2 linked regions of the Polymorphobacter megasporae genome follow. The protein of the gene in region 2 binds, or shares a complex with, the protein of the main gene of each other region. Links are inferred from orthologs where the notes say so. Each region holds a gene or a part of one and is shown on either strand. Other genes may lie near its edges.

What was found.
Region 1: the proteins of accB (region 2) and accD are in contact, whole or in part, in a solved structure (PDB 8UXZ), measured with the Escherichia coli proteins. The link is inferred for Polymorphobacter megasporae from one-to-one orthologs.

The regions. Positions count from the first base shown.
Region 1 is NZ_CP081848.1:1,428,731-1,445,964, forward strand. Bases 14,236-17,234 are described here. They hold accD (acetyl-CoA carboxylase, carboxyltransferase subunit beta), read left to right. Parts: upstream 14,236-15,298; coding sequence 15,299-16,171; downstream 16,172-17,234. Other genes in these bases: trpB (tryptophan synthase subunit beta), read left to right, coding at 14,236-14,475; trpA (tryptophan synthase subunit alpha), read left to right, coding at 14,472-15,302; KTC28_RS06800 (bifunctional folylpolyglutamate synthase/dihydrofolate synthase), read left to right, coding at 16,188-17,234. Also shown: KTC28_RS06700 (DUF6841 family protein), read right to left, coding at 1-338; KTC28_RS06705 (argininosuccinate synthase), read right to left, coding at 335-1,570; KTC28_RS06710 (four-helix bundle copper-binding protein), read left to right, coding at 1,689-2,012; KTC28_RS06715 (APC family permease), read right to left, coding at 2,009-3,406; KTC28_RS06720 (electron transfer flavoprotein subunit alpha/FixB family protein), read right to left, coding at 3,490-4,434; KTC28_RS06725 (electron transfer flavoprotein subunit beta/FixA family protein), read right to left, coding at 4,431-5,180; egtD (L-histidine N(alpha)-methyltransferase), read right to left, coding at 5,242-6,207; ergothioneine biosynthesis protein EgtB, read right to left, coding at 6,207-7,448; KTC28_RS06740 (cob(I)yrinic acid a,c-diamide adenosyltransferase), read right to left, coding at 7,490-8,053; KTC28_RS06745 (twin transmembrane helix small protein), read right to left, coding at 8,202-8,402; KTC28_RS06750 (HNH endonuclease), read left to right, coding at 8,650-9,222; RadC family protein, read right to left, coding at 9,254-9,943; map (type I methionyl aminopeptidase), read right to left, coding at 9,924-10,748; KTC28_RS06765 (competence/damage-inducible protein A), read left to right, coding at 10,833-11,603; KTC28_RS06770 (hypothetical protein), read left to right, coding at 11,617-11,943; pyrF (orotidine-5'-phosphate decarboxylase), read left to right, coding at 11,940-12,617; and 3 more genes.
Region 2 is NZ_CP081848.1:3,715,604-3,720,980, forward strand. Bases 1-2,802 are described here. They hold accB (acetyl-CoA carboxylase biotin carboxyl carrier protein), read left to right. Parts: upstream 1-1,059; coding sequence 1,060-1,545; downstream 1,546-2,802. Other genes in these bases: thiS (sulfur carrier protein ThiS), read right to left, coding at 1-463; aroQ (type II 3-dehydroquinate dehydratase), read left to right, coding at 583-1,026; accC (acetyl-CoA carboxylase biotin carboxylase subunit), read left to right, coding at 1,551-2,802. In the rest of the region: more of accC, read left to right, coding at 2,803-2,900; KTC28_RS17305 (NAD(P)-dependent oxidoreductase), read left to right, coding at 2,957-3,802; KTC28_RS17310 (peptidylprolyl isomerase), read left to right, coding at 3,799-4,383; KTC28_RS17315 (alpha/beta hydrolase), read right to left, coding at 4,387-5,319. UniProt on the Escherichia coli protein: This protein is a component of the acetyl coenzyme A carboxylase complex; first, biotin carboxylase catalyzes the carboxylation of the carrier protein and then the transcarboxylase transfers the carboxyl group to form malonyl-CoA.

The sequences.
Region 1 (17,234 bases), 2.3 Mb from region 2 along the record:
TCGCTGACGAGCGTGTCGATCGCGGTGAAGGTCATCAGCGCCTTGCCGTCGGCGTCGACCAGCCGCCAATTGGTGGTCACCCGCGCCGCGTCATCGGGCAGCGGTTCGACCTTGGCAACGACGGCGGTGACCCCCTCGACGCCGCGCGAGTCCCATTCGGCAAGCCGAGCATCGATCCACGCGACGAGTTCCTCGTCGGTCTCAATGAAGGTCGAGCCATCGCTGCGCGCGAGCATCTGCGGCAAGCCCATGACGTCAGCGATGGCGTCGACGTCGCCGGTGTTCCACGCATCGGCGTGCGCCGCGATGAAGGCGGCGATTTCCGCGTCGATGCTCATTCCGGGTTTCCTTGGTCGCGCCGTCCGAGCAGCCGCAGCCGCAGCGCATTCAGCTTGATGAACCCCGCCGCGTCGCGCTGGTCGTAGGCCCCGGCGTCGTCCTCGAAGGTGACGATCTTCGGCGAGTACAGCGACAGCGGCGACTTGCGCCCGACGACGCTGACCGACCCCTTGTACAGCTTGAGCCGCACCGTCCCGGTCACCTTCGCCTGGCTGTTGTCGATCGCCGCCTGGAGCATCTCGCGCTCGGGGGCGAACCAGAAGCCGTTGTAGATCAGCTCGGCATATTGCGGCATCAGCGCGTCCTTGAGGTGCGCCGCGCCGCGATCGAGCGTGATCGATTCGATCCCGCGATGCGCCAGATGCAGGATTGTCCCGCCCGGCGTCTCGTACATCCCGCGCGACTTCATCCCGACGAAGCGGTTCTCGACGAGATCGAGGCGCCCAATGCCATGCTCGCGGCCGAGATCGTTGAGCTTGGCCAACAGCGCTGCCGGGCCGAACCCCTCGCCGTCGACCGCGACCGGATCACCGCGCTCGAAGTCGATCGTGATGTACTGCGGCAGGTCGGGCGCATCCTCGGGGCTGACGGTGCGCGAATAGACATAATCGGGGACCTCGTCCCACGGGTCCTCGAGGACTTTCCCTTCCGAGCTCGTGTGGAGCAAATTGGCGTCGGTCGAGAACGGCGACTCGCCGCGCTTGTCCTTCGACACCGGAATCTGGTGCGCCTCGGCGAAGGCGATCAGCGCCTCGCGGCTGGTCAGGTCCCATTCGCGCCATGGGGCGATAATGCGGATGTCGGGAGCGAGCGCGTAATAGCCGAGTTCGAAGCGGACCTGGTCGTTGCCCTTGCCGGTCGCGCCGTGGCTGACCGCATCGGCCCCGGTCGCGCGGGCGATCTCGATCTGCTTCTTCGCGATCAGCGGGCGCGCGATCGACGTGCCGAGCAGATACTGGCCTTCGTACAGCGCGTTGGCGCGCATCATCGGAAAGACATAGTCGCGGACGAACTCGTCGCGCAGGTCCTCGATGAAGATCTCCTTGACCCCGAGCAGCTTGGCCTTGGCCCGTGCGGGTTCGAGCTCTTCGCCCTGGCCAAGGTCGGCGGTGAAGGTGACGACCTCGCAATTATACGTCTGCTGGAGCCATTTGAGGATGACGCTGGTGTCGAGCCCGCCCGAAAACGCGAGCACGACTTTCTTCACCGGAGCCTTGTCGTCGTTTCGCATCTTCGTTCCTCGGGGCAGCGCGGGCGCACCATAGCGGCGGCTTGCCGCGATGCAACGCGGACGCGGAACACGCGATGGCAGCCGCCGGTTATGCCGCAACGCACCCAAGGAACCGCCGATGGACCCCCAAGTCGCTGCCTGTATCGAAGCCTGTAATCGCGCCCACGGCATCGCGCTCGGGATGGCGATGAATCACTGCCTCGAGACCGGTGGCGACCATGTCGAGCCGAAGCATTTCCGCCTGATGGCCGACTGCGCCGCGATGTGCGCTACCGCCGCCGACTTCATGCTGCGCTCGTCGCAATTCCACGCCGACAGCTGCCGCCTGTGCGCCGATGTCTGCGAAGCCTGCGCCGACAGTTGCGCCAGGCTCGACGGCATGGAGCCGTGCATCGACGCGTGCCGGGCGTGCGCCGCAAGCTGCCGGGCGATGGCGGGCTAACTTACTCGATCGAATGAGGGCGCGACCATTCTCCAACCGCCGGGTCGCTGCGCGAGCACGAAGCGGTGGTACAGCAGCGCTCCAATGATCGTTCCCGCGACGACCAGCTCGCCGGTTCGCCCGGTCTCGGCGTCCTGCCACGTCATCACCGCGAGCACTGCGGTCACAACGAGGCTGACGATGTTCGGGAGCGGGAAGAGCGGCGCGCGATAGGCGTCCCCCTGCCCGGTGACGCCGTGTTGCCGCCCGACCCATGCCGCAGTGTTGAGCAAAGCCCAGTTGGCGATCCCGTTTGCCGCCGACAGCAGCACCAGCATCGGCAGGCCGAGCAGGGTGAAGCCCATCGCCGTCACCCCGACCACGATGGTCGCGACCCATGGCGAGCCGAAGCGCGGATGGATGCTGATCAATGCCCGGTTGATCGGCGCGGCCCAGATCGCGTCGCGCCCCGAGCTCCACAGCCAGCGCCCGTAGCAGATCACCCCGGCCATCACCGCGTTGAAGATCGCCGCGGCAATGCCGAGCTCGATCAGCGTCGCGACGAGCGGGGAGGCGTGCTGCGCGATCAGCGCAGCGAATGGCGAATCGGAGGCGAGCGTCGCGGGCAGGTCGCGCGCGCCGATCGTCAGTGCCAACACCGGCAGCACCATCGTCACGATCGACGCGAGGGTTATGCGGATAACGAGGCGCCCGACGCGGACCGGATCGTGGAGCTCCTCGGCGAAATAGATCGCCTGCCCCGATCCGCTGATTGCCCACGACGCTGCGGATATCGCGACCGCAGCGATGCCGAGCGTGAGGGGAGCCGCCAGTCCGCCGGTGAACGTGACCGGTGCGGTCAAGACCTCGCCAATTCCGCGCGCAGGACTGCCGAGGCCAAGGACGCTGACGAGCGCAAGCGCCGACAGTTCGATCGCGAGGAAGACTCCGGTGATGACGGCGTTAGTCCGGACGTTGAGCACGGCAAGCACCGTCGCCACCGCCAGCGCGGCGATCGCGGTCGGGACGTTGGGCAGGACCGGCGCAACCCCGTGGAGGTAGAGCGCGATCCCGCTTGCGGTGAGCGCGAGCAGGACCGGTGTGCTGAGCATGTCGATCCCGAACTGGACAAACCCCCAGCGCGGACCAAGCGCCTGTCCGATCGTCGCGTAATCACCGCCGGCGAAGGGAAATGCCGACCCGAGCTCGGCCTGCGCGAAGGTGAAGATGAGTGTCAGCAGCCCGCCGACGATGAATGCCAGCGCCGCGCCGGTCCCCGCCTGATGGATGATGTCGGCCCCGGTAATGAACACCGACGCCGCCGGCGACAGCACCGACAGCGTCAGCAGCGACACCGCGACCGGGCCAAGCGTTCGCTTCAGGCCCGGTGCCAACGTCGCCGCCTGTGTCGCCATCCCGTCGTCCCCGCTGCCCGGACACACGGTGGCCCGACCGGCGAGTTCACGTCAATCCCGGCGCGCTGCAGCGAAGGGTCGGCCTATTTGGCGGCGGTAATCTTCGCGGTCAGTTCGGGGACAAGCGTGAACAGGTCGCCGACGAGGCCGATGTCGGCGACCTGGAAGATCGGCGCGTCGTCGTCCTTGTTGATCGCGACGATGATTTTCGAATCCTTCATCCCCGCGAGGTGCTGGATCGCGCCCGAGATGCCGACCGCGACATACAGCTCGGGGGCGACGATCTTGCCGGTCTGGCCGACCTGATAGTCGTTCGGGACATAGCCGGCATCGACCGCGGCACGGCTCGCGCCGAGGGCGGCGCCGAGGCTGTCGGCGAGCGGGTCCATGATCTCGTGGAACTTGTCGCCGCTACCGAGCGCGCGGCCGCCCGAAACGATGATCTTCGCCGCCGTCAGTTCGGGGCGCGCGCTCGTCGTCAGGTCGGCACTGACAAAGCTCGACAGGCCAGCGTCGGGGGTGGCGGTGACCGTCTCGATCGTTGCGCTGCCGCCGGTCGTCGCTGCCTTGGCGAAGGCGGTGCCGCGAACGGTGATGACCTTCTTCGCGTCGGACGACTTGACCGTCGCGATCGCGTTGCCGGCGTAGATCGGGCGGGTAAACGTGTCAGGACCCTCGACCGAAAGGATTTCACTGATCTGGGCGACGTCGAGCGCAGCGGCGACACGCGGCGCGACGTTCTTGCCGCGCGTCGTCGCGGGGGCGACGAAGGCGTCGTAGTTCGCCATCAGCCCGACGATCAGCGGGGCAAGATTTTCCGCGAGCGCGCGGCCGTACGCCGCGTCGTCGGCGAGGACCACCTTGGTCACGCCCGCGACCTTCGCCGCCGCGTCGGCGACCGACTGCGCGCCTTGGCCCGCGACCAGCAAGTGGACGTCGCCGCCGAGCTCGCCGGCGGCGGTCACAGCAGCGAGGGTCGCATCCTTGAGGACGCTGTTGTCGTGTTCGGCCAGAACCAGGACGCTCATCCGATCGCTCCCAAAACCTTCAGCTTGTCGACAAGTTCGTCGACCGTCTTGACCTTGACGCCGGCGGTCCGCTTCGACGGTTCGCTGACCTTCACGACCGTCAGCCGCGGCGTCGGGTCGACGCCGTAATCCGCCGGGGTCTTCGGCTCGATCTTCTTCGCCTTCGCCTTCATGATGTTCGGCAGCGAGGCGTAACGCGGCTCGTTCAGGCGCAGATCGGTGGTGATGATCGCGGGCAGCTTGAGCGACACCGTCTCGGCGCCGCCGTCGACTTCGCGCGCGACGGTGACGTGATCGCCCTCGACGGTGACCTTCGACGCGAAGGTACCCTGCGGCCAATCTAGCAAAGCGGCGAGCATCTGCCCGGTCTGGTTGGCGTCGTCGTCGATCGCCTGCTTGCCGAGGATGATCATCCCGGGCTGCTCCTCCTTGGCGATCGCCGCGAGGATCTTGGCGACCATCAGCGATTCGGTGGTCTGGTCGGTGACGACGAGGATGCCGCGATCGGCGCCCATCGCGAGCGCGGTCCGCAGCGTCTCCTGGCACTGCTGGACGCCGATCGAGACGACGACGATCTCGGTCGCGACGCCCTTTTCCTTGAGGCGGATCGCTTCCTCGACCGCAATTTCGTCGAACGGATTCATGCTCATCTTGACGTTGGCGAGCTCGACGCCAGTGCCGTCGGTCTTGACCCGGACCTTGACGTTATAATCGACGACCCGCTTGACGGGGACGAGAAGCTTCATCGCGTTGGCTTTCCCAAGGAACTTGGCGGTGTCTGTAGGAAACGCAGGCGCGGTCCGTCAATCACGGTTCGATCGCGCCGTCGTCGCGACGCCACAGGTGGAGTGCAAAGCGCGCTGCGTCGTCGGTCCATGCGTCGACGGGATCCCAGCCGGCAGCGCGGGCGAGGAGGCGCGCTTCGTCGAGGGTCCATTTGTAGCTGTTTTCGGTATGGATCGTCTCGCCTGCCGCCATCGTGACCGGCGAGCCGAGGACGGTGAAGCTCGTGTCGCGGACGGCGCGGAGGTGCATCTCGATGCGACCGAGATCGGCGTTGAACGGGGCCCAATGGGTGAAATCATCGACGTCGATGGTGCCGTCGAGCTCGCGGTTGATCCGGTGCAACAGGTTGAGATTGAACGCTGCGGTGACCCCGGCGGCATCATTGTACGCGGCTTCGAGGGTGGCCGAGTCCTTGCGCAGGTCGAGGCCGATGACGAGCCATGATCCCTCGCCGAGCGTGTCGGAGAAGGCGCGGAGCAGGTCGATCGCGGCGGCGGGGGCAAGGTTGCCGAGGGTCGAGCCGGGAAAGAAGCCAAGCTTGGGGCGACCCACGATGCCGGCGGGCAGTTTGAGCGGGCGGGTGAAGTCGGCGGCGAGGGGAAAGACGGGCAATTCCGGCAGCTTGCGCGCGAGATCGGCCGCCGCCATGTCGAGGAATTCGGCCGAGATATCGATCGGGACATAGGCCGAGGCGGCGACGGTGCGCAGCAGCAGCGGGGTCTTGGCCGACGATCCGGAGCCGAATTCGATCACTGCGCGACCCGGGCCGACCGCGGTAGCGATCGCTGCGCCATTGGCGGTGAGGATGCCGACCTCGGTCCGCGTCGGATAATATTCGGGGAGGGCGGTAATCTTCTCAAATAGTTCGGACCCGATCGTGTCGTAGAAAAAGCGCGCGGGGATCGTTTTTTGCGGCTGGGCGAGGCCGGCCAGCACCGCCTCGCCAAAGTCGCCGTCGTCGTCGTCGCGTACGGCCAGATGGAGCATCAGACGTCCTTCGCCAGCCGCAGTCCGGTGAACTGCCAGCGCTGATGGGGATAGAAAAAGTTACGCAAACTCAATCGGCTATGCCCGCGGGGGGTGGCGCACGAGGCGCCGCGGAGGACCATCTGCCCGCTCATGAACTTGCCGTTATACTCGCCGACCGCGCCCGCTTCGGGGCGGAAGCCGGGGTAGGGGAGGAACGCGCTCGCGGTCCAATTCCAGACGTCACCGAACAGCTCGCCGCCGGCGCGCGGGGCGATCGTCCCGGGGCCATCGAGCTGGTTGCCGCTGGTCGGGTCGACCCCCTGCGCGGCGATTTCCCACTCGAACTCGGTCGGCAGCCGCGCGCCTGCCCAAGTCGCGAAAGCGTCGGCTTCATAATGACTTAGGTGGACCACCGGGGCATCGGCGGCGCGCTCGACCCGTCCCGAGAGCGTGAAGCTGGTGCCGTCGTCGAACCAGTAAAGCGGCGCTGCGATCGCCTCGCGCTTGACCCATGCCCAGCCATCGGACAGCCACAATGCCGCGGTCCGGTACCCGCCGTCGGCGATGAACGCGGCCCAGTCGGCGTTGCTGACACAAGCCCCGGCGAGGGCGAACGGGCGAAGCAGCAATTCATGCGCCGGTCCCTCGCAATCGAATGAAAACGCAGGCGAACTTCGTTCCGCACCGACCCGCACAATGCCCGCACGATGCGATGTCCACGCGCGCCCATCGGGCGCAGCCCCGGCCGGCGCGGCCGGCGTCGGCGTATAGACACGCGGTTCGATCGGATTCGCCGAAAACAGGTGGAGGATATCGGTCAGCAGCAGCTCCTGATGCTGCTGCTCGTGAGCAATCGCCAGTTCGATCAGCGTCAGCGCGGCAGGCGGCAGGCGGCCCCATGCGGCATCGAGCGCGGCATCGACATGCGCGCGCCACGCGATGATCTCGGCAAGCGCGGGGCGCGTGATCAAGCCGCGGGCGGCGCGGGGATGCCGCGCGCCGATCGACTCGTAATAGCTGTTGAACAGGAAGTTGAAGCGGTCGTCGAACACGCGGTAGCCGGCGGCTTCGTTCAGAATAAATGTCTCGAGGAACCACGTCGTGTGGGCGAGGTGCCACTTTGCCGGTGACGCGTCGGCCATCGACTGGACGGTCGCGTCGGCGTCCGACAGCGGCGCGGCGAGCGCAACGGTCAGTGCACGCGTCGCCTGGAAGCGATCGCGCAGCATATCGTCCTCAAGTTTCGCCGCCGTTGCCATTGCCCCGTCGCCGGTCCCCTCCTGTTCCGCTGGTTGTAACGCTAACGACCCGCTCCGGGTACCCACAACACGTCGCCGGTGCTGCGATTTGTCACCCGGGCAAGGACGAACAGATGGTCCGATAGCCGGTTGAGGTAGCGGATTGCGGTCGGGTTGATCACCTCGACCAGCGCCGCCGTGACCGCCAGCCGCTCGGCGCGCCGGACGACAGTCCGGGCGAGGTGGAGATGCGCCGCCGCCGCCGTCCCGCCCGGCAGGATGAACGAACTAAGCGGGGCGAGCGTCGCGTTCATCGCGTCGATCTCCGCCTCAAGCCGGTCGACTTGCGATGCGGTCGCGCGGAGCGACTTCGAATCCGCCGCGAAGTCGTCGCCCGGGGTCGCGAGATCGGCGCCGACGTCGAACAGGTCGTTCTGGATGCGCGCGAGCATCGCGTCGGTCTCCGCGTCCGCCGCGAGCCGTACGATCCCGATCACCGAATTCGCCTCGTCGACGGTACCGTAGGCGGCAACGCGAGCGTCGTCCTTCGCCCGGCGCGACCCGTCGGCGAGCCCGGTCGAGCCGTCGTCGCCGGTGCGCGTGTAGATGACGTTGAGTTTCACCATGGTCGTGCTGATCCTGCTCGGATGTACGTCTCGTCACCCCGGCGGAGGCCGGGGCCCATCGTGGTGCAAGCTCCGAATTTCGCGTTGCGGGGTGAGTTGGGCCCCGGCCTGCGCCGGGGTGACGGTAGGGTGATTTGCGCGCTTTGCATCAATGCCGGTTGATCAGGAACAGGATGATGATGAATACGATCGCCAGCGCCTGGAAGCCGACACGGTAGCTCATCAACCGGTTCGACTGGACCCCGGTGACGTCCTTGCCGCGCGCCATGACGATGATGCCGCGCGCGAGCATGCCGAGCGTCGCCAGCGCGGCGGCGATCATCAGGACGATCAGGACTGTCTGCGGCATGAGCTGGGCCTTTGGAGTGTCCAGCTTTAAATGGGCGTGCGCGGTGCGAAACGAAAGGCCATCCGCACAACGTCATTGCCGCAGTAAATCGAGGCAGCTATATCCGGTGCTGTCATACGCACGACACACTTTCTGTTGTAAGGGCGTATCACGGATAGAACGAACGGCCGCAGACGATTTGCGGTCTTGAGTGCGACGAGGCCTGCGAGTCCAACCGGCCGCTCCAGCACGGGAGCAGGCTACGCGCATGTATCATCCCAATCTTCTGTCGCCCCCCGAAGCCTGCCCGGCGCTCGTGCTCAACGCCGATTACACACCATTGTCGTACTACCCGCTCAGCCTGTGGTCGTGGCAGACTGCGATCAAGGCGGCGTTCCTCGAGCGCGTCGATATCGTCGCCGAATATGACCGCGAGATTCGCTCACCCAGCTTCGCGATGAAGCTGCCGTCGGTGATTGCGCTGCGCCAGTATGTCCGCCCGGCGACGCACCCGGCGTTCACCCGCTTCAACCTGTTCCTCCGCGACAAGTTCGCCTGCCAATATTGCGGCGCGCGCGAACGCGAGGACCTGACCTTCGACCATGTCGTCCCGCGCGCCTACGGCGGCCGCACGACATGGGAGAACGTCACCACCGCCTGCGCGCCGTGCAATCTGCGCAAGGGCGGCCGCACCCCGGCGGAGGCGCACATGCAGTTGAACCAGCGCGCGTTCCAACCGAACAATCACCAATTGCAGGAAAACGGCCGGGCATTCCCGCCGCATTTCCTCCACGCGACGTGGCGCGACTATCTGTACTGGGACAGCGAGCTGGAGGCGTAGGACCGACCTGCGCCGACAGCCGCCCGGCCCGCTACAGCAGGCCGAGTGCGCGGAAGCTGGCGTGGCCGGTCTTGCCGATGACGACGTGGTCGTGGACCGACAGGCCGAGGTGCCGTCCCGCCTCGATCACCGACTTGGTCATGGTGATGTCATCGCGGCTCGGGGTTGGATCGCCGCTCGGGTGGTTGTGGACGAGGATCAGCCCCGACGCGCCGAGTTCGAGCGCGCGCTTGACGATCTCGCGCGGATAGACCGGGGCGGCGTTGACGGTGCCGCTGCCCATTGCCTCGTCGCGGATCAGGATATTCCGATTGTTGAGAAAGATGACGCGGAATTCCTCGGTGACGCGATGCGCCATCGCCGCGTGGAGATAATCGGTCAGCGCCTGCCAGCCGGCGAGGACAGGGCGGTCGAGCGCCGCCGCGCGGAGCGACCGCAGCGATGCCGCCTCGACGAACTTCATCGCCGCCGCCCCGCCCGCCGACAGGCCTTCGACGCGCGACAGTTCGGCAGGAGATGCTGCAAGCACTGCGGGGAACGAACCGAATTCGCTCAGCAGGCGCTTCGCCAGCTGCTTGGTATCGCGCCGCGGGATCGCCAGCCCAAGAATATATTCAAGGAGTTCGTAGTCGAGAAAGGCATCGCCGCCGCCTTCGAGCAGCCGGGCCCGGAGTCGTTCGCGGTGCCCCCCCGGGTCGGTGTCAGATGGCGTAGGGGGGATGGCTCAACCCGGCGGGGCTGGTGGTGAACACCTCGCACCCGGTCTCGGTGATCCCCACCGAATGCTCGAACTGCGCCGAAAGCGAGCGGTCGCGCGTCACCGCGGTCCAGCCGTCGTCGAGCAGCTTGACCTCGGGGCGGCCGAGATTGATCATCGGCTCGATCGTGAAGATCATGCCGGGCTGGAGCACCGGGCCTTTGCCCGGACGCCCGACATGGACGACGTTCGGCGCATCGTGGAACACACGCCCGACGCCGTGGCCGCAGAAATCGCGGACGACCGAGCAGCGCTGGCCCTCGGCGAACGACTGGATCGCCCAGCCGATGTCGCCGAACGTCGCGCCCGGCTTGGCGACCGCGATGCCGCGCTGGAGGCATTCCCACGTGATATCGACCAAGCGGCGCGCCTTGAGCGGGACGTCGCCGACGAGATACATCCGGCTGGTGTCGCCGTGCCAGCCGTCGACGACGACGGTGACGTCGATGTTGACGATGTCGCCGTCCTTCAACCGCTTCGCGCCCGGAATTCCGTGGCAGACGACGTGGTTGACGCTGATGCACGAGGCATGGGCGTAGCCGCGGTAGAAGATCGTCGCCGGCACCGACCCGGCGGCCATGACGAATTCGTGAACCATCCGGTCGAGATCGGCGGTCACCGCCTCGGGAACGACGTGGGCGACGAGCATGTCGAGGACGCGTGCGGCGAGCTGCCCGGCGGCGCGCATGCCGACAAAGGCTTCGGGCCCGTGGAGCTTGATCGCGGTCGACGGCTCGTCGAGGATATCGGCAGTGGCGGCGTAGGTCATGGTCACAAGGTAAGCCGCCGGGTGCGACGTGGCAACCACGGCGGCGTTGTCGACACCCGGGGCGGGCTGGGCTAAACCGCGCCCATGTCAACCACCGCCGCTGCCCCCGCCGATCGCATCTACACCGCCGCGCTCGTCGTCATCGGCGACGAGATCCTGTCGGGGCGGACGCAGGACGCGAATACCGCGTATCTGGCGAAGTGGCTCGGGGTCCAGGGCATCCGCCTGCGCGAGGTCCGCGTCGTCGCCGACGACATGGCGGCGATCGCCGATGCGGTGAACGCGCTCCGCGTCGCGCACGACTATCTGTTCACCACCGGCGGCATCGGCCCGACGCATGACGACATCACCGTCGACGCAATTGCCGCCGCATTGGGGGTCGCGGTCGTCCATCATCCGCGCGCCGTCGCGATCCTGACCGAGCATTACGGCGACCGGATCAACGATGCGCGGCTGCGGATGGCGCGGGTTCCCGACGGTGCCGAACTCATCGCCAATCCGCGCACCCAGGCTCCGGGCATCCGCATCGGCAACGTCTTCATCATGGCGGGGGTGCCGGCGATCACCCGGTCGATGCTCGCCTCGCTCGACGGCCAGCTTCCGGGCGGGCTGCCGGTCCTGACGCGGACGATCGCGGCGTGGACGTACGAAAGCCGGGTCGCCGAGCTGCTCGCGAGCGTTGAAAAAGCGCACGACGGCATCCAGATCGGCAGCTACCCATTCTGGCGCGAGGGCAAGACCGGGGCCAATTTCGTGCTGCGCAGCGTTGACCGGATTACGCTCGACACGACGGCGAGCGCGCTGATCGCCGCGCTTGCCGATGAAGGTATCGAGGCAGTCGACGGCGAGCTATGAGGAGAATGCCGCGATGAAGGCCATTAAGTTGATCGGCTTCGGCGCGTTGCTTGCGCTGTTCGTGCTGTTTGCGTTCAACAATTGGACGCGCGTGTCGGTCGACCTGCCCAACGGCTCGATCGTGCTGATCTTCCTGCCGGTAATTGTGCTGGTGTCGATCCTGATCGGCTGGTTGCCGATGCTGCTCGTCCACGTCGCGTCGAAGTCGGCGTGGCGGCGGCGCACGACGCGGGTCGAACGCCTGCTCGACGAGGCGCAGGCGCTGGGGCCGCGCGTCGCCCCGCCGGTCACCGAGCCGATCGTGACGCCGATGCCGTCGAGCTTTCCCCCCGCCGCGTGACCGCCAACCCGATCTACGTCGCGATCGATACGAGTGACCTCGCTGCGGCCGAGGCGCTCGCCCGCGCGGTCGCGCCGCATGTCGGCGGATTGAAGCTCGGCCTGCAGTTCTTCATGGCGCACGGCCCCGACGGGGTTCGCCGGATACAGGCGTTCGGCCTGCCGATCTTCCTCGACGTCAAGCTGCACGACATCGGCAACACCGTTGCCGGGGCAATGACCTCTCTCGCGCCGCTCGGGGTGGCGATCGTCAACGTCCATGCCTCGATCGGGGTCGAGGCGATGAAGGCAGCGCGCGCGGCAATCGGTCCCGAGACGGCGATCATCGCGGTGACCGTGCTGACCAGCTTCGACGACACCGACCTCGCAGCAATCGGTGTTCAGGCACGCGTTCGTGATCAGGTCGCGCATTTCGCCGCGATGGCGCGCACCGCCGGGTTGCAAGGGATCGTCTGCTCAGGGGCCGAAGCGGCTGCGACGCGCGCGGCTTGGCCCGACGCGATGATCGTCGTCCCAGGCGTGCGGCCTGCGGGCGGCGAGCTTGGCGATCAGAAGCGCGTGATGACACCCCATGCCGCCGTCGACGCAGGCGCGTCGATCCTCGTCGTCGGCCGCCCGATCACCGCCGCCACCGATCCCGCCGCCGCCGCCGCCGCGATCGCCGCTTCGCTGTGACCCTCGACATCAAGATCTGCGGGCTGTCGACGCCCGAAGCGATCGACGCCGCCGTCAGTGGAGGCGCGAGCCATGTCGGCTTCGTGTTCTTTGCGGCCTCACCTCGCAATGTCGATCCCGACCGGGCATCGGCGCTCGGCCAGCGGGTGCCGTCGCACATCACCCGCGTCGGCGTGTTCGTCGATCCCGACGATGCCCTGCTCGACCGCACGGCAGCCGGGCTCGACGCGATCCAGTTGCACGGAGGCGAAACCCCAGCGCGCGTCGCCGAGGTCCGCCGCCGCTACGGCCGCCCGGTGTGGCGCGGCATCGGCGTCGCGACGCGCGACGACATCGACGCGGCGGTCGCGGCGTTCGGCGGCACTGCCGACCGATTGCTGTTCGATGCCAAAGCGCCTAGGGGAGCCGCCTTGCCCGGCGGAAACGGCCTGCGCTTCGACTGGCGGCTGCTCGACCGCGTCGGTCGCGCATGCTGGGGCCTGTCGGGCGGGCTCGACGCGGAATCGGTGGCGGAGGCGGTGCGGACCGCGCATCCGTCGCTGGTCGACGTGTCGTCGGGAGTCGAGGACGAGCCGGGAGTGAAGTCGGTGGCGAAGATCAAGGCGTTCATCGCCGCAGCGCGGGCCGCGTAATGGCGACGGCAGCAGTAACCAACGGCCGCCCGAGCCTGCGGACCGGCCCCGACGCGCGCGGGCATTTCGGGGCGTTCGGCGGACGCTATGTCGCCGAGACGCTGATGCCGCTGATCCTCGAACTCGAGGTCGCGTACCGCGCGGCGCAGGCCGATCCGGCGTTCGCCGCCGAGTTCGATTATCTGATGAAGCATTATGTCGGCCGTCCGTCGCCGATGTATTTCGCCGAGCGGCTGACGAACGCCCTCGGTGGGGCGAAGATCTACTTCAAGCGCGACGAGCTCAATCACACCGGCGCGCACAAGATCAACAATTGCATCGGCCAGATGCTGCTCGCCCAGCGGATGGGCAAGACGCGGATCATCGCCGAGACCGGGGCGGGGCAGCACGGCGTCGCCACCGCGACCGTCGCCGCGCGCGCGGGGCTGCCGTGCACGATCTACATGGGCGCGCGCGACATCGCCCGGCAGGCACCGAACGTGTTCCGCATGAAGCTGCTCGGGGCCGAGGTGCGCAGCGTCGAATCGGGGTCGAAGACCTTGAAGGACGCGATGAACGAGGCGCTGCGTGACTGGGTCGCGAACGTCCACGACACCTTCTACATCATCGGCACCGCCGCCGGGCCGCACCCCTATCCCGAACTCGTTCGCGACTTTCAGTCGGTCATCGGCAAGGAAGCGCGCGAGCAGATCGTCGAGGCCGAGGGCCGCCTGCCCGACGTGCTGTGCGCCGCGATCGGCGGCGGATCGAACGCGATCGGGCTGTTCCACCCGTTCCTCGACGACGACGTCCGCATGATCGGGGTCGAGGCGTCGGGTCATGGCCTCGATACGACCGAGCATGCCGCCAGCCTTGCCGGCGGCGTGCCCGGCGTGCTCCACGGCAACAAGACGATGTTGCTGCAGGACGCCGACGGCCAGATCACCGAGGCGCATTCGATCTCGGCGGGGCTCGATTATCCCGGCATCGGTCCTGAGCATGCGTGGCTCCACTCGATCGGGCGCGTTGAATATCAATCCGCGACCGACGCCGAGGCGCTCGCGGCGTTCCAGCAGCTGTGCCTGCTCGAGGGCATCATCCCCGCGCTCGAACCCGCCCACGCGCTCGCTGCAATCCGGCGGTTCGCGCCGGGCATGAGCCGCGACACGATCGTCCTCGCCAACCTGTGCGGGCGCGGCGACAAGGACATCTTTACCGTCGCCGAAGCGCTCGGGACCCAGATGTGAGCGACCGTCTGGCTCGCCGCTTTGCCGCATGCGCCGCGCAGGATCGTGCCGCGCTCGTCACCTTCGTCACCGCGGGCGACCCCGATCTCGACCGGGGACCGAGCATCCTCGCCGCGCTCGTTGCCGGTGGCGCCGACATCATCGAGCTCGGCATGCCGTTCACCGACCCGATGGCCGACGGTCCGGCGATCCAGGCGGGCAATATCCGCAGCCTGATCGCGGGGACGACGCTGCGCGGCGTGCTGGCGATGGTCCGCGCCTTCCGGGCGACCGACACCGCGACGCCGCTGATCCTGATGGGCTATTTCAATCCGATCCTCGCCTATGGAGTCGAGGCGTTCGCCGCGGATGCCGCCGCCGCTGGGCTCGACGGGACGATCGTCGTCGACCTGCCGCCCGAGGAGGACGCCGAACTCGCGCCGATGCTGACGGGGCACGGCCTCCATAATGTCCGGCTGGCGACACCGACGACCGATGCGGCGCGACTGCCGACGGTCCTGTCGGGGGCGTCGGGGTTCGTCTATTACGTCGCGGTCGCGGGCGTTACCGGCACCGCATCCGCCGCCGACGCCGACATCGCCAGCGCGGTCGCGCGGCTGAAGGCGGCGACGAGCCTGCCGATCGCGGTCGGCTTCGGCATCAAGACTCCCGCTCAGGCCGCCGCGGTCGGGCTCCATGCCGACGGCGTCGTCGTCGGCTCGGCGCTCGTGTCGCTGATCGGCGCGGCCGCCGAAACCCGCGCCAACGACCTTCCCGAACAGGTCGAAGCCTTTGTCCGCGGGCTTGCCGACGCTGTCCGCACCGCGCGTATCAGGACCGCCGCATGAGCTGGTTGACCCGCATCCGGCCGCGCCTGACGGCGATGCTGACCCGGCGCGAGACGCCTGAGAACCTGTGGCGGAAGTGCGCCAAGTGCGGCGCAATGCTGTACATCAAGGACTTCGAGGAAACGCTGGGCGTCTGCCCGCGCTGCGGTCACCACGAGCGGATCGACCCGACGACGCGTTTCCACCAGATTTTTGACGGCGATTACAAGCGGCTCGACGTCGCCAAGGTGCCCGAGGACCCGCTCAAGTTCCGCGACCAGAAGCGCTACGTCGATCGGCTCAAGACCGCGCGGGCCAACACCGGCGAGCCCGAGGCGATGGTCGTCGCGACCGGCACGATCGGCGGCGAGGTCGCGGTCGTCGCGGTGCAGAACTTCGCCTTCATGGGCGGGTCGATGGGCCTGGGCGTCGGCGAGGCGTTCCTGTCGGGGGCGATGGCGGCGGTCAAGGCGAAGTGCCCGTTCGTGATCTTCACCGCAGCCGGCGGCGCGCGGATGCAGGAGGGCATCCTCAGCCTAATGCAGATGCCGCGGACGACGGTCGCGATTGCCGAACTGCGCGAGGCGGGGCTGCCGTACATCGTCGTGATGACCGACCCGACCACCGGCGGCGTCACCGCGAGCTACGCAATGCTCGGCGATATCCAGATGTCGGAGCCCGGCGCGTTGATCGGTTTCGCCGGACAGCGGGTGATCGAGCAGACGATCCGCGAGAAATTGCCCGAAGGCTTCCAGCGCGCCGAATATTTGCTCGACCACGGCATGCTCGACATGGTCGTCCACCGGAAGGACCTCAAGGCGACGCTCGCCCGGCTGATCGGACTGTTGATGCGGCAGCGCGTGACGCCCCCCGTCGCTCCCGCGGCCTGATCCGGGGCAGGGGGCAATGGAGGCGGCGCGGTCCGACAACCCGGTGCTCGATGCGCTGCTCGCGGCGGCGTTCAAGCTCCATCCGGCGACGATCGACCTCGCGCTCGGGCGGCTCGAACGCCTGCTCGGGCGGCTCGGCAACCCGCATCTCAAGCTGCCGCCGGTGTTCCATGTCGCCGGAACCAACGGCAAGGGGTCGACCGTCGCGTTCCTGCGTGCCGGGCTCGAGGCGTCGGGGCGGCGGGTCCATGTCTATACCTCGCCGCATCTGGTCCGCTTCAACGAGCGGATACGGCTCGGCGGGGCGATCATCGACGATGCGACGCTGATCACGACGCTGCGCGACGTTCTCGACACCAACGGCTCGGCGGCGATCACCTTTTTCGAGCTGACCACCGCGGTCGCCTTCCTCGCCTTCGCCCGCTCGCCCGCCGACGCGGCGGTGATCGAGGTCGGCATGGGCGGGCGGCTCGATGCGACCAACGTCGTTACGCCGGTCGTCACCGGCATCGCCGCGCTCGGCCTCGACCACCAGCCGTGGCTCGGCAATTCGATCCTCGACATCGCCGGGGAGAAGGCCGGAATCGCCAAGCGCGGCGTGCCGCTGCTGCTGTCGCGCTATCCCAAGGCGGTCACCGCGCGGATCGCCGAGGTCGCCGGGCTGGCGGGGGCGAAGCTTCGCATCCGCGGCGACGACTGGGACGCGGCGCTGTACGAGGGCGCGCTCCACTACCGCGATATCGACGGCAAGCTCGCGCTGCCGCTGCCCCGGCTGACCGGCGCGCACCAGCTCGACAATGCCGCGCTGGCGGTGGCGATGCTGCGCCACCAGAACGCGGTGCCGGTGCCCGATAGCGCGCTGCGTGCAGGGATGGGCTGGGCCGAATGGCCGGCGCGGCTGCAACGGCTCGACCGCGGGCCGCTCGTGGCGACGCTGCCGGCGGGGAGCGAGGCTTGGCTCGACGGCGGGCACAACCCGTCGGCGGGGCGGGTTATCGCCGATGCCTTCCGCGGCCATCCGCTCGCTGAACGTCCGTTCTATCTTGTCGTCGGCATGCTCGAT
Region 2 (5,377 bases):
CCGCCTCGTCGCCGGTGAAGCAGCCCGCGGTGTTGGGGAGATACGTCACCTTCTTCGGGTCGATGAAGTCGGTCAGCATCGGCTTGCCGCGATCGGTGACGTTGACCCGGCGGACCGCGACGGTGACGATCTCCGCCCCCGACGCGGCGACGGCGGCGGCGTTCTGGGCATAGTCCTTGTACTTGCCGGTGCCGACGATCAGCCGCGAGGTGAAGCGGCGGCCCGCGACCGTCCAGCCATCGTCGGGTTCGCCGCCATCCGAGCCGCCGCCGACAAAGTGGACGACTTCGAGCTTGTCCCCGGCCCCGAGCGCTTGGCTCGCGAAGGTCGAGCGCGGGACGATGACGAGGTTGCGCTCGACTGCGACCTTGGCGGCATCGAGCGACAGGTCGGCGAGCAGGCCGGCGATCGTCGTGCCGGGGGCGACGTGGCGGGGGTCGCCGTTGAGGGTGATGTCGATCATCGGTGTCACTCGTTGATCGTCATCCCCGCGACGGCGGGGACCCACCCACATAGCCGGGGTGATGGGTCCCCGCCGTCGCGGGGATGACGGGTTGAATGGGAGGTCATATAGTCCCGGGCATGACCGATGCCAGCACCCTCGTCTATGTTCTCAACGGCCCGAACCTCAACCTGCTCGGCAGCCGCGAGCCCGAGGTGTACGGGCACGATACGCTCGACGACATCGCGATGATGCTGGAGGACCGTGCAGCGACGCTTGGTCTCACCATCGACCTGCGCCAGTCGAACCACGAGGGGCACCTGATCGACTGGCTCCATGAGGCGGGGAGCCGCGAAATTCGTGCGGTGATCCTCAACGCGGGCGCGCTGACGCACACCTCGATCGCGCTCCACGATGCGATCAAGGGCGTGCCGGTGCCGGTGATCGAGGTCCATCTGTCGAACCCGCACGCGCGCGAGGAATTCCGCCACAAAAGTTGGATTGCCCCGGTCGCGCGCGCGACGATCGCCGGGCTTGGACCGCTCGGTTACGTGCTTGCGCTGGACGCGGCGGCGACGTTCTGACACTTAAGCCTTCGGGGTAGACCGAGGGTAACCATGACCGATTCCACCGGACCGATGCAGGTCGACACCAAGCTGGTTCGCGAGCTTGCCGAATTACTCGACTCGACACGGCTGACCGAGATCGAGGTCCAGGACGGCGAACGCAAGATTCGCGTCGCCCGCACTCCCGCGCCGGTCGCGGCCGCGCCCATGTATGCCCAAGCTCCGGCAGCAACCGCCGCCGCTCCTGCCGCAGCCGCGTCCGCCGCACCCGAAGCCCCTGCGGTCGACGATGTCCGCAAGCATCCCGGCCTCGTCCGCTCGCCGATCGTCGGCACCGCCTACCTCACCCCCGACCCCGCCAGCCCGCCGTACGTCACCGTCGGCGCGACCGTGAAGGCGGGCCAGACGCTCCTGATCATCGAGGCGATGAAGGTGATGAACCCGATCACCGCGCCCAAGGCTGGGACCGTCGCGCGCATCCTCATCACCAACGAACAGCCGGTCGAATACGACGAGCCGCTGATCGTGATCGAGTAACCGCGGTGTTCAAGAAGATCCTGATCGCCAACCGCGGCGAAATCGCACTCCGCGTCCACCGCGCGGCGCACGACATGGGCATCAAGACCGTCGCGGTCCATTCGACCGCCGACGCCGACGCGATGCACGTCCGCCTCGCCGACGAGGCGATCTGCATCGGACCGCCATCGGCGACCGACAGCTACCTCAACATCCCCAACATCATCTCGGCCGCCGAAGTCGCGCAGGCCGACGCGATCCACCCCGGCTACGGTTTCCTCAGCGAGAACGCGCGCTTTGCCGGGATCGTCGAGGAGCACAACATCGTCTGGATCGGGCCGTCGCCCGACCACATCCGCCAGATGGGCGACAAGGTCGAAGCGAAGCGCACCGCCGCCGCGATCGGCCTGCCGCTAGTTCCCGGCTCCGACGGCGCGGTCGCCGACGCCTCCGAGGGCATCGCGGTGGCGAACAAGATCGGCTACCCGGTGCTGGTCAAGGCAGCGAGCGGCGGCGGTGGACGCGGCATGAAGGTCGTCCCCGATGCCGCCTCGCTCGCCAGCCTGATGGCGCAGGCCAAGGCCGAGGCGAAGGCCGCGTTCGGCGACGACACCGTCTACATCGAGAAATACCTCAGCGAGCCGCGCCATATCGAATTCCAGGTGTTCGGCGATGGGCTGGGCGGCGCGATCCACCTCGGCGAGCGCGACTGCTCGCTCCAGCGGCGCCATCAGAAGATGCTGGAGGAGGCCCCCTCCCCCGCACTCACCGCGACGCAGCGCGCCGAGATGGGCGAAGTCGTCCGCGCCGCCGTCGCCAAGCTCAAGTACCGCGGCGCGGGGACGATGGAGTTCCTGTACGAGGATGGGAAATTCTACTTCATCGAGATGAACACCCGCCTCCAGGTCGAGCATCCGGTGACCGAGGCGATTACGGGCATCGACCTCGTTCGCGAGCAGATCCGAGTCGCGGCGGGCATGCCGCTGTCGGTGACGCAGGACAAGATCCGCTTTGCCGGGCATGCGATCGAGTGCCGGATCAACGCCGAGGACCCCGCGACCTTCGCGCCGTCGCCGGGCCGGGTGATCGACTATCACGCCCCCGGCGGCCCGGGCGTCCGCGTCGATAGCGCGCTGTATGCCGGCTACCGCATCCCGCCGCACTACGACAGCCTGATCGCCAAACTGATCGTCTTCGGCGACGACCGCGAGCAGTGCCGGATGCGGCTGAAGCGCGCGCTCGAGGAATATGTCATCACTGGGGTCAAGACGACGATCCCGCTCCACCAGGCGTTGCTCGACGATCCCGACTTCATCGCCGGGGATTATTCGATCAAGTGGCTCGAACGCTGGCTGGCGCAGCGCGCGGAGGGGTAGGGAACGCCCGCGCCCGGCTGTCGGTTACCGCTCGGCATCACCGCAGGACACAGCACATGCACGTCGGGTTTATCGGCCTTGGGCAAATGGGCTCGGGCATGGCGAAGTCGCTGATCGCGGCGGGACATGCGGTGACAGTGTGGAACCGCGACGTCGCGAAAGCCGAGGCGATCGAAGGCGCGACCATCGCTGCGTCCCCGGCCGAAGCAGCGAAGGCCGGGATCGTCGTGTCGATGCTCGCCGACGACCACGCGGTCGAGGCGGTGACCTTCGGCGCGGACGGCATCCTATCGGCGAGGCCTGACGTCCTCCACATCTCGTGCAGCACCGTCAGCGTCGCGTTGACCGACCGGCTCGACGCAGCGCACCGCGAGGCCGGGCAGCGCTTCGTCTCGGCGCAGGTCCTTGGACGGCCCGATGCGGCGGCGGCAGGCAAGCTGGTGGTCTTCGCCGCCGGGGCCGATGCCGACATTGACACCGCACGCCCGGTGTTTGAAGCGCTCGGGCCGAAGCTGCTGATCATGGGTGCCGAGCCCGGTATGGCGGCGGCGGCGAAGCTCGCGGCGAACTTCGGCATCGCCGCGCTGACCGAGCTGGTCACCGAGGCGATGGCGATCGCAGGTGCGCGCGGGGTCGAGCGCGACGCGATGCTCGACCTGTTCAACGAGACCAACTTCGGCAGCCGGATCATCGGGGCATACGGTGCAATGATCGCCGCGCAGAAGTTCGAGCCGGTCGGCTTCGCGATGCGCCTCGGCCGCAAGGACGTCGCGTTCGGGATCGCCGCCGCCCCTGACGCCGAACTGCCGCTTGCCCGAATGTTGATCGCGCGGATGGACAAGATCATCGCCGACGGCGGCGGGGACCGCGACTGGGCATCGCTCGGCGGACCGCTGGCATGATCCGCTTTGCCCTCGCACTGGCACTGCTCGCCGCCGCTCCCGCAGGTGCCGCGTCGACGCCCGACACGACGACCGTCCGCATCACGACAAGCGACGGTGCGATCGTCGTCGAGCTCGACCGCAAGGATGCTCCGCTGACGACGGCAAACTTCCTCCGCTACGTCGACCAGAAGCGCTTCGACGGCACGACCTTCTACCGCGCGACGAAGGTCGCCCCCGGCATCGGGCTCGTTCAGGGCGGCGTGCGTGGCGACCCCAAGCGCGTCCTGCCGCCGGTCGCGCACGAGCCGACCACGACCACCGGGCTGGCGCATGGCGAGGGAACGATCTCGATGGCACGGACGACTCCCGGGTCGGCACGCGGCGACTTCTTCATCACCACCGGCCCGCTGTCGTCGCTCGACGCGCACCCGCAGGACACCGGAGACAACGCTGGCTTCGCCGCGTTCGGGCATGTCACCGATGGCATGGACGTCGTCCGGCAGATCCTCGACGAGCCGGTCGGCGATACCGGCGTCGGCGTGATGCGCGGCCAGATGCTGGTCAAGCCGGTCAAGATCGTCAGCGTCCGCCGCGAGTAAGGCTTACTTAGTCGCCTCGACGAACCCGGCGACGGCGTCAAGCAGCCCCGGCGCGAGCGGCAACGACGGGTCGCTATACGTCGCGACGTTGGCAGCGCGGTCGAGCGGCGCAGTCTTGAGCACATGGTTCATACCGGGCACGATGACGAGCTTGGCATCGGGCTTCGCCGCCGCAAGCAGACCGGCGTCGCGCTTGCTGATCTGGAGGTCGGTCGCGCCCTGAACGATCAGGACCGGCACGTTCAGCTTCGCCAGCTCCGCCGCCGGATCGAGCGGCAGCCATGAAATCAGGTACGGCTGGACGCTCGGCCGGAACAGCACGAGCAGCTCGGGGGGCGGCGCGGCGACGAGCTTGCCAGCAGATAGGCTGTCGAGCGTCGCTTCGGCGGGGGCGATCAGCGCCGCGGGCATCGCACCCGCATGAAACTGGCGGCGCAAGACGGCAGATGCAGGCTCGCCCGCCCCCGAAATCGACACGACACCCGCAACCGTGGCCTTCTCCGCTGCCATCGTCGCGATCAGCGCGCCCTCGCTGTGCCCGATCAGAACGACCCGGCTAATCCGGGGGTCGGCGGCAAGGGTTGCGGCCCACTTGGCAGCGTCGGCGACATAGGTCCCGAAGCGCAGTGTCGACTCGTCAAGGTTGACGACCTTGCTCTCGCCGATCCCGCGCTTGTCGTAGCGCAGCGAAGCGATGCCCCGCGCTGCCAGCCCTTCGGCGAGCAACTTGAGACTGTTATTCTGGAGCGTCTGGCTGCGGATGTGGCTGTTGCCGTCGCGATCGGTCGGTCCCGACCCGGCAATGAGAACGACGCCCGGGACTTTCGCATCGCCGTCGGGCAGCAGAATCGTGCCGTGGAGCGTCACCGCGCCATCGACGATCGTCACCTCGCGCGGCGTCGCGGCGATGGCCGACGACGCCAGCAGTGAAGCCATGATGATCGCGATTCCCGTGATGTCAAACCGGCGTCCTCCGCGAGAGCGAAAACGGGGG